DNA from 3 places in the Burkholderia stabilis genome. Region 2 is predicted to be linked to each of the others. Evidence: predicted binding sites of a transcription regulator. Region 2 holds the regulator's gene; each other region holds the start of a gene.

Region 1 (3,275 bases), 1.3 Mb from region 2:
TCCAGCCGAAGAAGAACAGGCCGACGAACGTCGATTCGAGGAAGAACGCCATCAGGCCTTCGACCGCGAGCGGCACGCCGAAGATGTCGCCGACATAGTGCGAGTAGTACGACCAGTTCGTACCGAACTGGAATTCGAGCGTGATGCCGGTCGTCACGCCCATCGCGAAGTTGATCCCGAACAGCTTGCCCCAGAACTGGGTCATGTCCTTGTAGACCTGCTTGCCGGTCATCACGTACACGGCTTCCATGATGACGAGCAGCCAGGACAGGCCGAGCGTCAGCGGCACGAACAGGAAGTGGTAGAGCGCCGTGATGCCGAACTGCAGACGTGACAGATCGACGACTTCACTACTTATCATGGTGGTCTCCCTCGGTAGATGCAGGCGCCGGCACCGAAAGCAGCCTCTCGGCGACGGCGGCAGGCGGCAGCGACATGTGCTCGGCCTGCGGATGATTGAAGAATGCGTATTTGAGCGACATCAGGAGGATCAGCTTGACGATCAGCACCAGGGTGATGTCGCGGGCGAGGGTCGGTCCGCGTGCCCACGCGACGATGCGCGCGCGCCAGCCGATCGTGCCGGCCGGCCGCGGGGGCGGCGGCGCAGGCTCTTTATTGATCGAGATCAAGGCGATTATCCTGAATCGATTTAGGTCGGTTTTTGGGGCGACTTTACGTCGGATTTATGACGGCCGTGAAGCTGTTTTAATCCTTTTGCGCCGGACATGCCAATTTTAAAAGGACGGCTTTCCGATGCCGAGTGCTGCGCTGCGGCAGACCGTCGCGAACCGGCGGCTAAAAATTGAGGCAGATCAAGGTTATGCGGAAGGGGGCCGAAAACCGCCCAATACCCGATGAAACAGGTCAATTAATCGGCGCAGAAACGGACGGAGAAGCGGGCGGGGCGGCGGGTGAAAAACCGGCGAAAAACCGGTGAAAAAGACAGGCGAAAAAAAACCGCTGCCGGTCGGGCAGCGGTTTTCGACGAGGCGCTCTAAATCGCAGGGATTTACGCGTATTCGGCGAGGGCGGTGCGCATCTTTTTCATCGCGCTCGCTTCGATCTGGCGGATGCGTTCCGCCGATACGCCGAACTCGGCGGCGAGATCGTGCAGCGTCGAGCCGCCCGAACCGTCGTCGTCGACGTGCAGCCAGCGCGCCTCGATGATGCGGCGGCTGCGCGCGTCGAGTGCGTCGAGTGCCTGCGCGATGCCGTCCGTCTGCAGCGTGTCGCGCTGACGCGCGGCGAGCACGGCGGTCGGCTCGTTGTGCGAGTCGGCCAGATAGGCGATCGGCGCGTACGACTCCTCGCCGTCCTCCACCTGCCCTTCGAGCGCGATGTCGCCGCCCGACAGGCGCGTTTCCATCTCGGTCACGTCCTCGCGCTTGACGTTGAGCTCCTGCGCGAGGCCGTCGATTTCCTCGGGCGTCATCGCCTGCATGCTCTTCTTGTGGCTGCGCAGGTTGAAGAACAGCTTGCGCTGCGCCTTCGTGGTCGCGACCTTCACCATGCGCCAGTTGCGCAGGATGTATTCGTGGATCTCGGCCTTGATCCAGTGGATCGCGTACGACACGAGACGCACGTTCTGGGCCGGATCGAAGCGCTTCACGGCCTTCATCAGGCCGATGTTGCCTTCCTGGATCAGGTCGCCGTGCGGCAGGCCGTAGCCGAGATAGTTGCGCGCGATCGACACGACGAGCCGCAGGTGCGACAGCACGAGGCGGCGTGCCGAGTCGAGGTTGTTGTCTTCGCGGAATTCGGTTGCGTACTGGCGTTCTTCTTCGGCGGTCAGCAGCGGAATGCGATTGACGGCCTGGATATACGAATCGATGTTGCCAAGCTGGCCCGGCAACATCGATTGAGCTGCGAGCGCCAGCGAGCCTGCCGATTCGGCCTTGGCCGGCGTCGGGCTCAGGGTGTTCGGGAGGGTCAGGGCGTGGCTCACTAAAAACTCCTTTGGAATCAGGGACAAACCCCGGGTCTCGGATGAGAAACCGGAGCCAATCTTAGCACTCCCGTAATCCGAGTGCTAATTCCTTAGAGCGGGCGTGGACATCTGAGTTCCCGGTTTTTCTATCGAAATAGTCGAGTCGATAGTCTAATCTGCGACCAAAGCGGCGGATCGAAGTTCCGTAAGCTGTTGTTTCTGATGGTAATCAGTAGACGATTTCGATTTTTGTCGTTTTGGAAGCAAGCCATTTCGTTTCGTGATGCCGATCCGAAAAGTCCTTTACCATACCATTCAGTTCGCTCGGGCACGGCTGGGATGGCCGGCCCCATTCAACCCACAAAGTTGGAGTGTCAGATGAACAATAAGAAGAATCGCCGGCCCCGCAGCCGGCTTGCGCTGCATGCGATGCTCGCGGCGTCACTTCTGGGCGGATCGGGTGCGGCATGCGCGGATCGATGGGGGATTCAGGCGGGCGGCGGTTTTTCGGATCGCCACGGGGTCGACAAGGCCGATCTCGGCGTGGTGTGGGATCCGGGCTGGAACTGGTGGGAAATCGGTGGCTGGCACTTCGCGTTCGTCGTGGAAGGGCATGCCGGCTACTGGCACACGGGCGGCAACGTTCACAGCAGCATCGGCGAATTCGGCGTGACGCCGATGTTCCGCTTCATCAAGAGCGCCGGGGAGATCCGCCCGTTCATCGAGGCCGGCGGCGGCCTTCGGCTGCTGACGCACCCGACGATCTCGGATCGTTTCTCGATGGGGACCGCGTTCCAGTTCGCGCCGACTGCGGGTGTCGGCGTGCAGTTCGGCCAACGGCAACAGTATCAGGTCGGCTACCGTTTTGAACATGTGTCTAACGCGGGTATCAAAGAGCCGAATCCTGGTATAAATTTCCACCAGTTCTACGTGCAGTACAACTTCTGATCCGCATGCCCGCGCACGGTGTGCGCGTTGCCGAGGAGTCTGGCGATGGCGAAGGTGATCGATGCGATCCGCGCGCTCGAGCGCGATCGGTTCCGGGCGATGGTGGACGGGGACGGCGAGGCGCTCGGCGCGCTGCTGTCGGACACGGTATTTTTCGTGCACACCAACGGCAAACGTGAAACCAAGCAGCAGTTCATCGACGCCATCGTCGCCGGCCGCCGCCGTTATCGTCAGATCGAAATCCAGTCGCAGGACGTGCTGCCCGTCGGCAGCGAAACCTGCGTCGTCACCGGGCGCGCGCTGATCGAGATGGAAACGAACAACGGCGGCCTGGTCTTCCCGATTGCCTATACATCCGTCCACACCCAGGAGCAGGGCCGCTGGTGCCTGCTCGCGTGGC
Region 2 (3,275 bases):
GTGAAAGCTCAGCACGAGCTTGTCGCCGGCCGCGAAGTCGGGCCGGCCGTGCTGCGCCCAATATTGGCGCACCTGCTCGGCAAGCGCATGGATATAGGCCGGATGGTCGGCATAGTGCCGCACCGTACGCACCTCCGGCTGGTTGCGCATGCGCGCGAGCGCGTCGAAGGCGGCGTCGAAGGCGGTGGCCGTGGTCGACGCCGAGTATTGCGGATACATCGGCATCAGCAGCACGCGCTCGACGCCCAAGCGCTTGAACTGCGCGAGCGCGTGCGCAATGTTCGGGCTGCCGTAGCGCATCGCGTAATCGACCAGCACGTGATAGCCGTTCGACGTGAGCAGGTGCCGCACGCCGTCGGTCTGGCGCTCGGTATGCACGCGCAACGGCGAGCCCTCGGGCATCCACACGGCCGCGTATTTCTTCGCGGACGCGCGGCCGCGCAGCGGCAGGATCAGCGTGCGCAGCAGCACCTGCCAGACGGCCTGCGGAATTTCGACGACGCGCGGATCCGACAGGAATTCGGCCAGATAGCGCCGCACGGCGCGCGGCGTGGGGGCGTCGGGCGTGCCGAGATTGATCAGCAGCACGCCGATGCGATGGGCGGCCGCGATACTCGAAGGCGGCTCAAGATCGAAACGCATGGGCAAGAACGTGCTCTGGGCACGGGACCGGACGGCTCTCAATTATAGCGGGCTGCCTCGTGCCGTTCGGCCGACTGTCGGCGCGTGCGGCACCGCGTCATGATGACGGGGCGGGATCGGGCGGGTTCGGCCGGCTCTACTGCTGGCTCAGCGTGAGCGACAGCAGGCGCGCGGTGATGTCGACGATCGGAATCACACGGTTGTACGCCATGCGGGTCGGGCCGATCACGCCGAGCGTGCCGACGATCTGCCCGTTCACCTCGTAAGGCGCGGTGACGACGCTCATTTCCTCGATCGGCACGAGCGTCGATTCGCCGCCGATGAAGATCTGCACGCCCTGGGCGTGGCTCGACACGTCGAGCAGTTGCAGGAGGCCCGTCTTTTGGTCGAACACGTCGAACAGCTTGCGCAACCGTGCCATGTCGGAGGAAAGATCCGCCACCTCGAGCAGGTTGCGCTCGCCGGAAATCAGCACGGTGTCCTCGGTGTCGGGCACCTCGGTGCTGGCCGTCACGGCCGCGTGCATCAGCGTGGTCATGTCGCCGCGCAGCTGGTCGATCTCGTCGCGCAGGCGGCGGCGCACCTCGTCGAACGACAGGCCGGCGAAATGCGCGTTGATGTAGTTGGAGGCTTCGGTCAGCTGCGACGGCGAGTAGTCGCGCGGCGTCGCGAGCATCCGGTTCTGCACGTCGCCCTCGGGCGTCACGATGATCAGCAGGATGCGCTTGTCCGACAGGCGCATGAACTCGATCTGCTTGAACACGTGGCTGCGGCGCGGCGTCAGCACGACGCCCGCGAACTGCGACAGGTTCGACAGCACGCTCGCGGCGGCCGCGACCACCCGCTGCTGCGGCTCGCCGGCCTGCAGCGTGTTCTGCACCTGCCGCGCCACGGCCTCGGCGTCGATCGGCGCCTCGACCGTCAGCATCGTGTCGACGAACAGGCGATAGCCGCGCGGCGTCGGCACGCGGCCGGCCGACGTGTGCGGGCTCGACACGAGGCCGAGCTCCTCCAGGTCGGACATCACGTTGCGGATCGTCGCCGGGCTCAGCTCGAGCCCGGAGTAACGGGACAACGTGCGCGAGCCGACTGGCTGACCGTCGGCGATATACCGTTCGATCAGGGTTTTCAGGAGGGTTCGTGCGCGAGGATCTAGCATGGTGGAAAATTTTAGCGCAACCGCGCGACCGCGGCGAGTGGCGTCGGCCGCCATTGCCCGGGCCGGCCCGATCCGGCCCCGCCGGCGCACAGGCGGTTCTTTTCGTCAACGAGCTATGGTGTAATGCCGGCATGAAAACCGGTAATCAGTTCAATACTGTCGCGCTCGTCGGCCGGAGCAACACGCCCGGCATCGCCGAGCCGCTCGCCACCCTGGCTGCCAGCCTCGCGCAGCTAGGCTTCGAAGTCGTCTTCGAAGGCGATACCGCGCGCGAGTTCGGCATCACCGGCTATCCGGCGCTCACCCCGGCCGAAATCGGGGCGCGCGCGGACGTGGCGGTCGTGCTGGGCGGCGACGGCACGATGCTCGGCATCGGCCGCCAGCTCGCGCCGTACAAGACGCCGCTGATCGGGATCAACCACGGGCGGCTCGGCTTCATCACAGACATCGCGGCAGCCGACATGCACGCGCGCGTCCCCGTGATGCTGGCGGGCAAGTTCGAGCGCGAGGAGCGCTCGCTGCTCGAGGCCCGGATCATGCGCGACGGCGAACCGATCTACCACGCGCTCGCCTTCAACGACGTCGTCGTGAACCGCAGCGGCTTCTCCGGGATGGTCGAGCTGCGCGCGTCGGTCGACGGCCGGTACATGTACAACCAGCGTTCGGACGGCCTGATCGTCGCCACGCCGACCGGCTCGACCGCCTATGCGCTGTCGTCGGCCGGCCCGATCCTCCATCCGCAGCTGCAGGGCATCGTGCTCGTGCCGATCGCGCCGCATGCGCTGTCGAACCGGCCGATCGTGCTGCCGGACGATTCGAAGATCGCGATCCAGATCGTCGGCGGGCGCGACGTCAACGTGAACTTCGACATGCAGTCGTTTACCGCGCTCGAACTGAACGACACGATCGAGGTGCGCCGCTCGAAGCATACGGTGCCGTTCCTGCACCCGATCGGCTACAGCTACTACGCGACGCTGCGCAAGAAGCTGCACTGGAACGAACACGCATCGAACGAAGACGACAAGGCGTCCTGACGCCCCTCCCGCCCGACACCATGCTCCGCCACCTCTCGATCCGCGACTTCGTCATCGTCGCCGCGCTCGATCTCGAATTCGACAGCGGCTTTTCCGTCTTTTCCGGCGAAACCGGCGCCGGCAAATCGATCCTGATCGACGCCCTTGCCCTCGCGCTCGGCGAACGCGCCGACGCGAGCGTCGTGCGCGCCGGCTGCGGCCGCGCCGACATCACGGCCGAATTCACGCCGCACGACCGCGTCGCGCGCTGGCTCGACGAACACGCGTTCGACACCGAGGACACCGTGATGCTGCGCCGCGTGATCGATGCGAACGGCCGTTCGCGCGCGTTCATCAACGGCACCAGCGCGACGCTCGCGCAACTGCGCGAACTCGGCGAGATGCTCGTCGACATCCACGGCCAGCACGCGCACCAGCTGCTGATGCGGCCCGACGCGCAG
Region 3 (3,275 bases), on a different replicon from region 2:
CGCATCGCATGGCCGCGCCGCGGCGGGCGGACACGTTTCGCGAATCGCGCGGCGCGATCCAGGCACGCGCATCTGTTGCGCAAGCAACAGCCCGCCTGCCCGGATTGCTGCACGAGCCGCAACCGGCACACGCGCGACGTGTGTGCCCCACGGACGAAGCGCCCGCCAGCCCGCGTACCCGGCACGCACGATCCGGCTGGTTCGAAACTTGCGTCGTGGTCGGCCCGTGCCAGGTATTGCCCGGCGCGCCCGATCCGACCTCATCGATATTCATCCGACCATGACGCTCCTCCCCTTGCGCGGCATCGCCGCGCGCACGCTGCTGGTTTCGGCGCTCGCCGTGCCGTCCCTCGTTTCGCACGCGGCTTCGCCCGGCCACGTCCCGGCGCCCGATCCGTTGCAGGGCGACGGCCGCGTATCCGCGTTCTACACGTGGGACCGCGACATTCCGGCGACGCCCGGTGCGTTGCTGCGCTCCGAACCGCTGCCCGCGACGCTCGGGCTCGCGAGCGCCGCGCGGCAACTGCGCATCCTGTACGCGTCGACCGACGGCGTCGGCGGCCACGACCCGATCGCCGTGTCCGGCGCGCTGTTCGTGCCGCGCGGCACGCCGCCGGCCGGCGGCTGGCCGATCGTCGCGTGGGCGCACGGCACGTTCGGGATGGCCGACATCTGCGCGCCGTCGTGGTTCGGCCGCTCGTATCGCGACGTGCGCTACCTGAACGCGTGGCTGCAACAAGGGTTCGCGGTCGTCGCGACCGACTATCAGGGGCTCGGCACGCCCGGCCCGAATCCGCAGCTCAACAACCGCTCGAACAGCTACACGCTGCTCGACAGCGTGCGCGCGGTGCTCGGCGGCGTGCCGGGCCTCGCGAATGAAGTCGTGCTCGTCGGCCAGTCGCAAGGCGGCTCGGCCGTGTTCGCGGCGGCCGGCTACGCGCCCGCCTATGCGCCGGAGCTTGCGATCCGCGCGACCGTCGCGACCGGGACGATCTACAACGCGTCGCGCGCCACGCTCGCGTCGCTGCCGAAGTTCGAGACGGCGTACCGGCGCGATCCAGACCGCGTCGATCCGACGCTCGCGTATCAGTTCTATTCGGTGTTGTCGGCGCAGCAGATCGACCCGTCGCTGCGCGCGGACGAAGTGCTGACCGACAACGCGCTGCCGATCCTCGAACAGGCGCGCATCAGTTGCCTCGCGTCGCTCGAGGACGATGCGGCGCTCGCGCACCTGACGCACGCGAACACCGTGAAGCCGGGCGGCGATGCGCGGCTGCAGGCATGGTGGGACGACTACCTGAAATTTCCGACGCTGAAGATCGCCACGCCCGTCTTCATCGGTGCGGGCGCGGACGACGGGCTCGCGCCGCTCGAACTCGCGCTCGCGAAGGACGCGTGCACGGCGGGCACGACGGTCGAGGCGCACCTGTATGCGGGCCGCGAACACAACGGCACCGTCAACGCGTCGCTCGCCGATTCGATTCCGTTCGTGAAGCGCGTGCTTGCCGGCAAGACGATCCGCCCCGTGTGCGCACCTTCCGCGCAGCAGGCCGTGTTGCAATAGCCGGCTGCATGCGCTTTGCACGACGGCACGAATGCTTTCCCGAAATCGGCAGGTTGGCCGCCTCGCCCGGCACACGCATCCATAGCGTGTGCGCGCAAATGCTTTTCGGAATCCGTTATTGGATCGCGCCGTCGTGCGTTTTTATACTCGTCAGCACTCTCTGATGAAGAGTGCCAGCCAATTTCGACAGAACAGGACAGGACGAAGAGATGAGCCTACGCCCCTTGCACGACCGCATCATCGTCAAACGACTCGACCAGGAAACCACCACCGCGTCGGGCATCGTGATCCCCGACAGCGCCGCGGAAAAACCCGACCAGGGCGAAGTGATCGCCGTCGGCCCCGGCCGCAAGGACGCGGACGGCCAGCGCATCGTGCCCGACCTGCAGGTAGGCGAGCGCGTGCTGTTCGGCAAGTACGCGGGCCAGGCCGTCAAGGTGGACGGCACCGAGTTCCTCGTGTTGCGCGAGGAAGACATCGTCGCCGTCGTCAATCAATAACGGAGCGCAATCATGGCAGCCAAGGAAATCATTTTCAGCGACGTCGCACGTTCGAAGCTGACCGAAGGCGTGAACATTCTCGCGAACGCGGTGAAGGTCACGCTCGGGCCGAAGGGCCGCAACGTCGTGCTCGAACGCAGCTTCGGCGCGCCGGTCGTCACGAAGGACGGCGTGTCGGTCGCGAAGGAAATCGAACTCGCGGACAAGCTGCAGAACATCGGCGCGCAGCTCGTGAAGGAAGTCGCGTCGCGCACCAGCGACGCAGCCGGCGACGGCACGACGACGGCCACCGTGCTTGCACAGGCGATCGTGCGCGAAGGCCAGAAATACGTCGCGGCGGGGTTGAACCCGCTCGACCTGAAGCGCGGCATCGACAAGGCCGTCGCAGCGGCCGTCGAAGAGCTGAAGAAGATCAGCAAGCCGACCACCACGAGCAAGGAAATCGCGCAGGTCGCGACGATCTCCGCGAACGGCGAGGAATCGATCGGCCAGCGCATCGCCGAAGCGATCGACCGTGTCGGCAAGGAAGGCGTGATCACCGTCGAGGACGGCAAGTCGCTCGCCGACGAGCTCGACGTCGTCGAAGGGCTGCAGTTCGATCGCGGCTACCTGTCGCCGTACTTCATCAACAATCCCGACAAGCAGATCGCTGAGATCGAGAACCCGTACATCCTGCTGCACGACAAGAAGATCTCGAACATCCGCGACCTGCTGCCGGTGCTCGAACAGGTGGCGAAGTCGGGCCGTCCGCTGCTGATCATCGCGGAGGACGTCGAGGGCGAAGCGCTCGCGACGCTGGTCGTGAACAACATCCGCGGCATCCTGAAGACGGTCGCGGTCAAGGCGCCGGGCTTCGGCGACCGCCGCAAGGCGCTGCTCGAGGACATCGCGATCCTCACCGGCGGGCAGGTCGTCGCCGAGGAAACGGGCCTCACGCTCGAGAAGGCGACGCTCGCCGAACTCGGCCAGGCGAAGCGCATCGAGGTCGGCAAGGAAAACACGACCGTGATCGACGGCGCGGGCGATGCGAAGAACATCGAAGCGCGCGTGAAGCAGATTCGCGTGCAGATCGACGAAGCGACGTCCGACTACGACCGTGAAAAACTGCAGGAACGCGTCGCGAAGCTCGCGGGCGGCGTTGCGGTCATCAAGGTCGGCGGCGCGACCGAGATTGAGGTGAAGGAGAAGAAGGATCGCGTGGACGACGCGCT

The links. The regulator HrcA, encoded in region 2, represses chaperone genes, less so after heat shock. The targets are predictions, from matches to a motif close to TTAGCACTCNNNNNNNNNGAGTGCTAA.
Region 1: the regulator HrcA is predicted to act here: its motif matches at 2,007-2,033, upstream of rpoH (RNA polymerase sigma factor RpoH).
Region 3: the regulator HrcA is predicted to act here: its motif matches at 1,715-1,741, upstream of BBJ41_RS30345 (co-chaperone GroES).

The regions. Positions count from the first base shown of each region.
Region 1 is NZ_CP016442.1:3,153,568-3,156,842, forward strand. Features, by position in the region: gene BBJ41_RS14675 (cytochrome ubiquinol oxidase subunit I) at 1-361, opposite strand, end outside; gene cydP (cytochrome oxidase putative small subunit CydP) at 351-629, opposite strand; gene rpoH (RNA polymerase sigma factor RpoH) at 1,010-1,945, opposite strand; gene BBJ41_RS14690 (acyloxyacyl hydrolase) at 2,306-2,875, shown strand; gene BBJ41_RS14695 (nuclear transport factor 2 family protein) at 2,921-3,275, shown strand, end outside.
Region 2 is NZ_CP016442.1:1,823,552-1,826,826, forward strand. Features, by position in the region: gene hemH (ferrochelatase) at 1-642, opposite strand, end outside; gene hrcA (heat-inducible transcriptional repressor HrcA) at 779-1,801, opposite strand; gene BBJ41_RS08525 (NAD kinase) at 1,933-2,835, shown strand; gene recN (DNA repair protein RecN) at 2,856-3,275, shown strand, end outside.
Region 3 is NZ_CP016443.1:2,795,881-2,799,155, reverse strand. Features, by position in the region: gene BBJ41_RS30350 (alpha/beta fold hydrolase) at 281-1,564, shown strand; gene BBJ41_RS30345 (co-chaperone GroES) at 1,774-2,064, shown strand; gene groL (chaperonin GroEL) at 2,077-3,275, shown strand, end outside.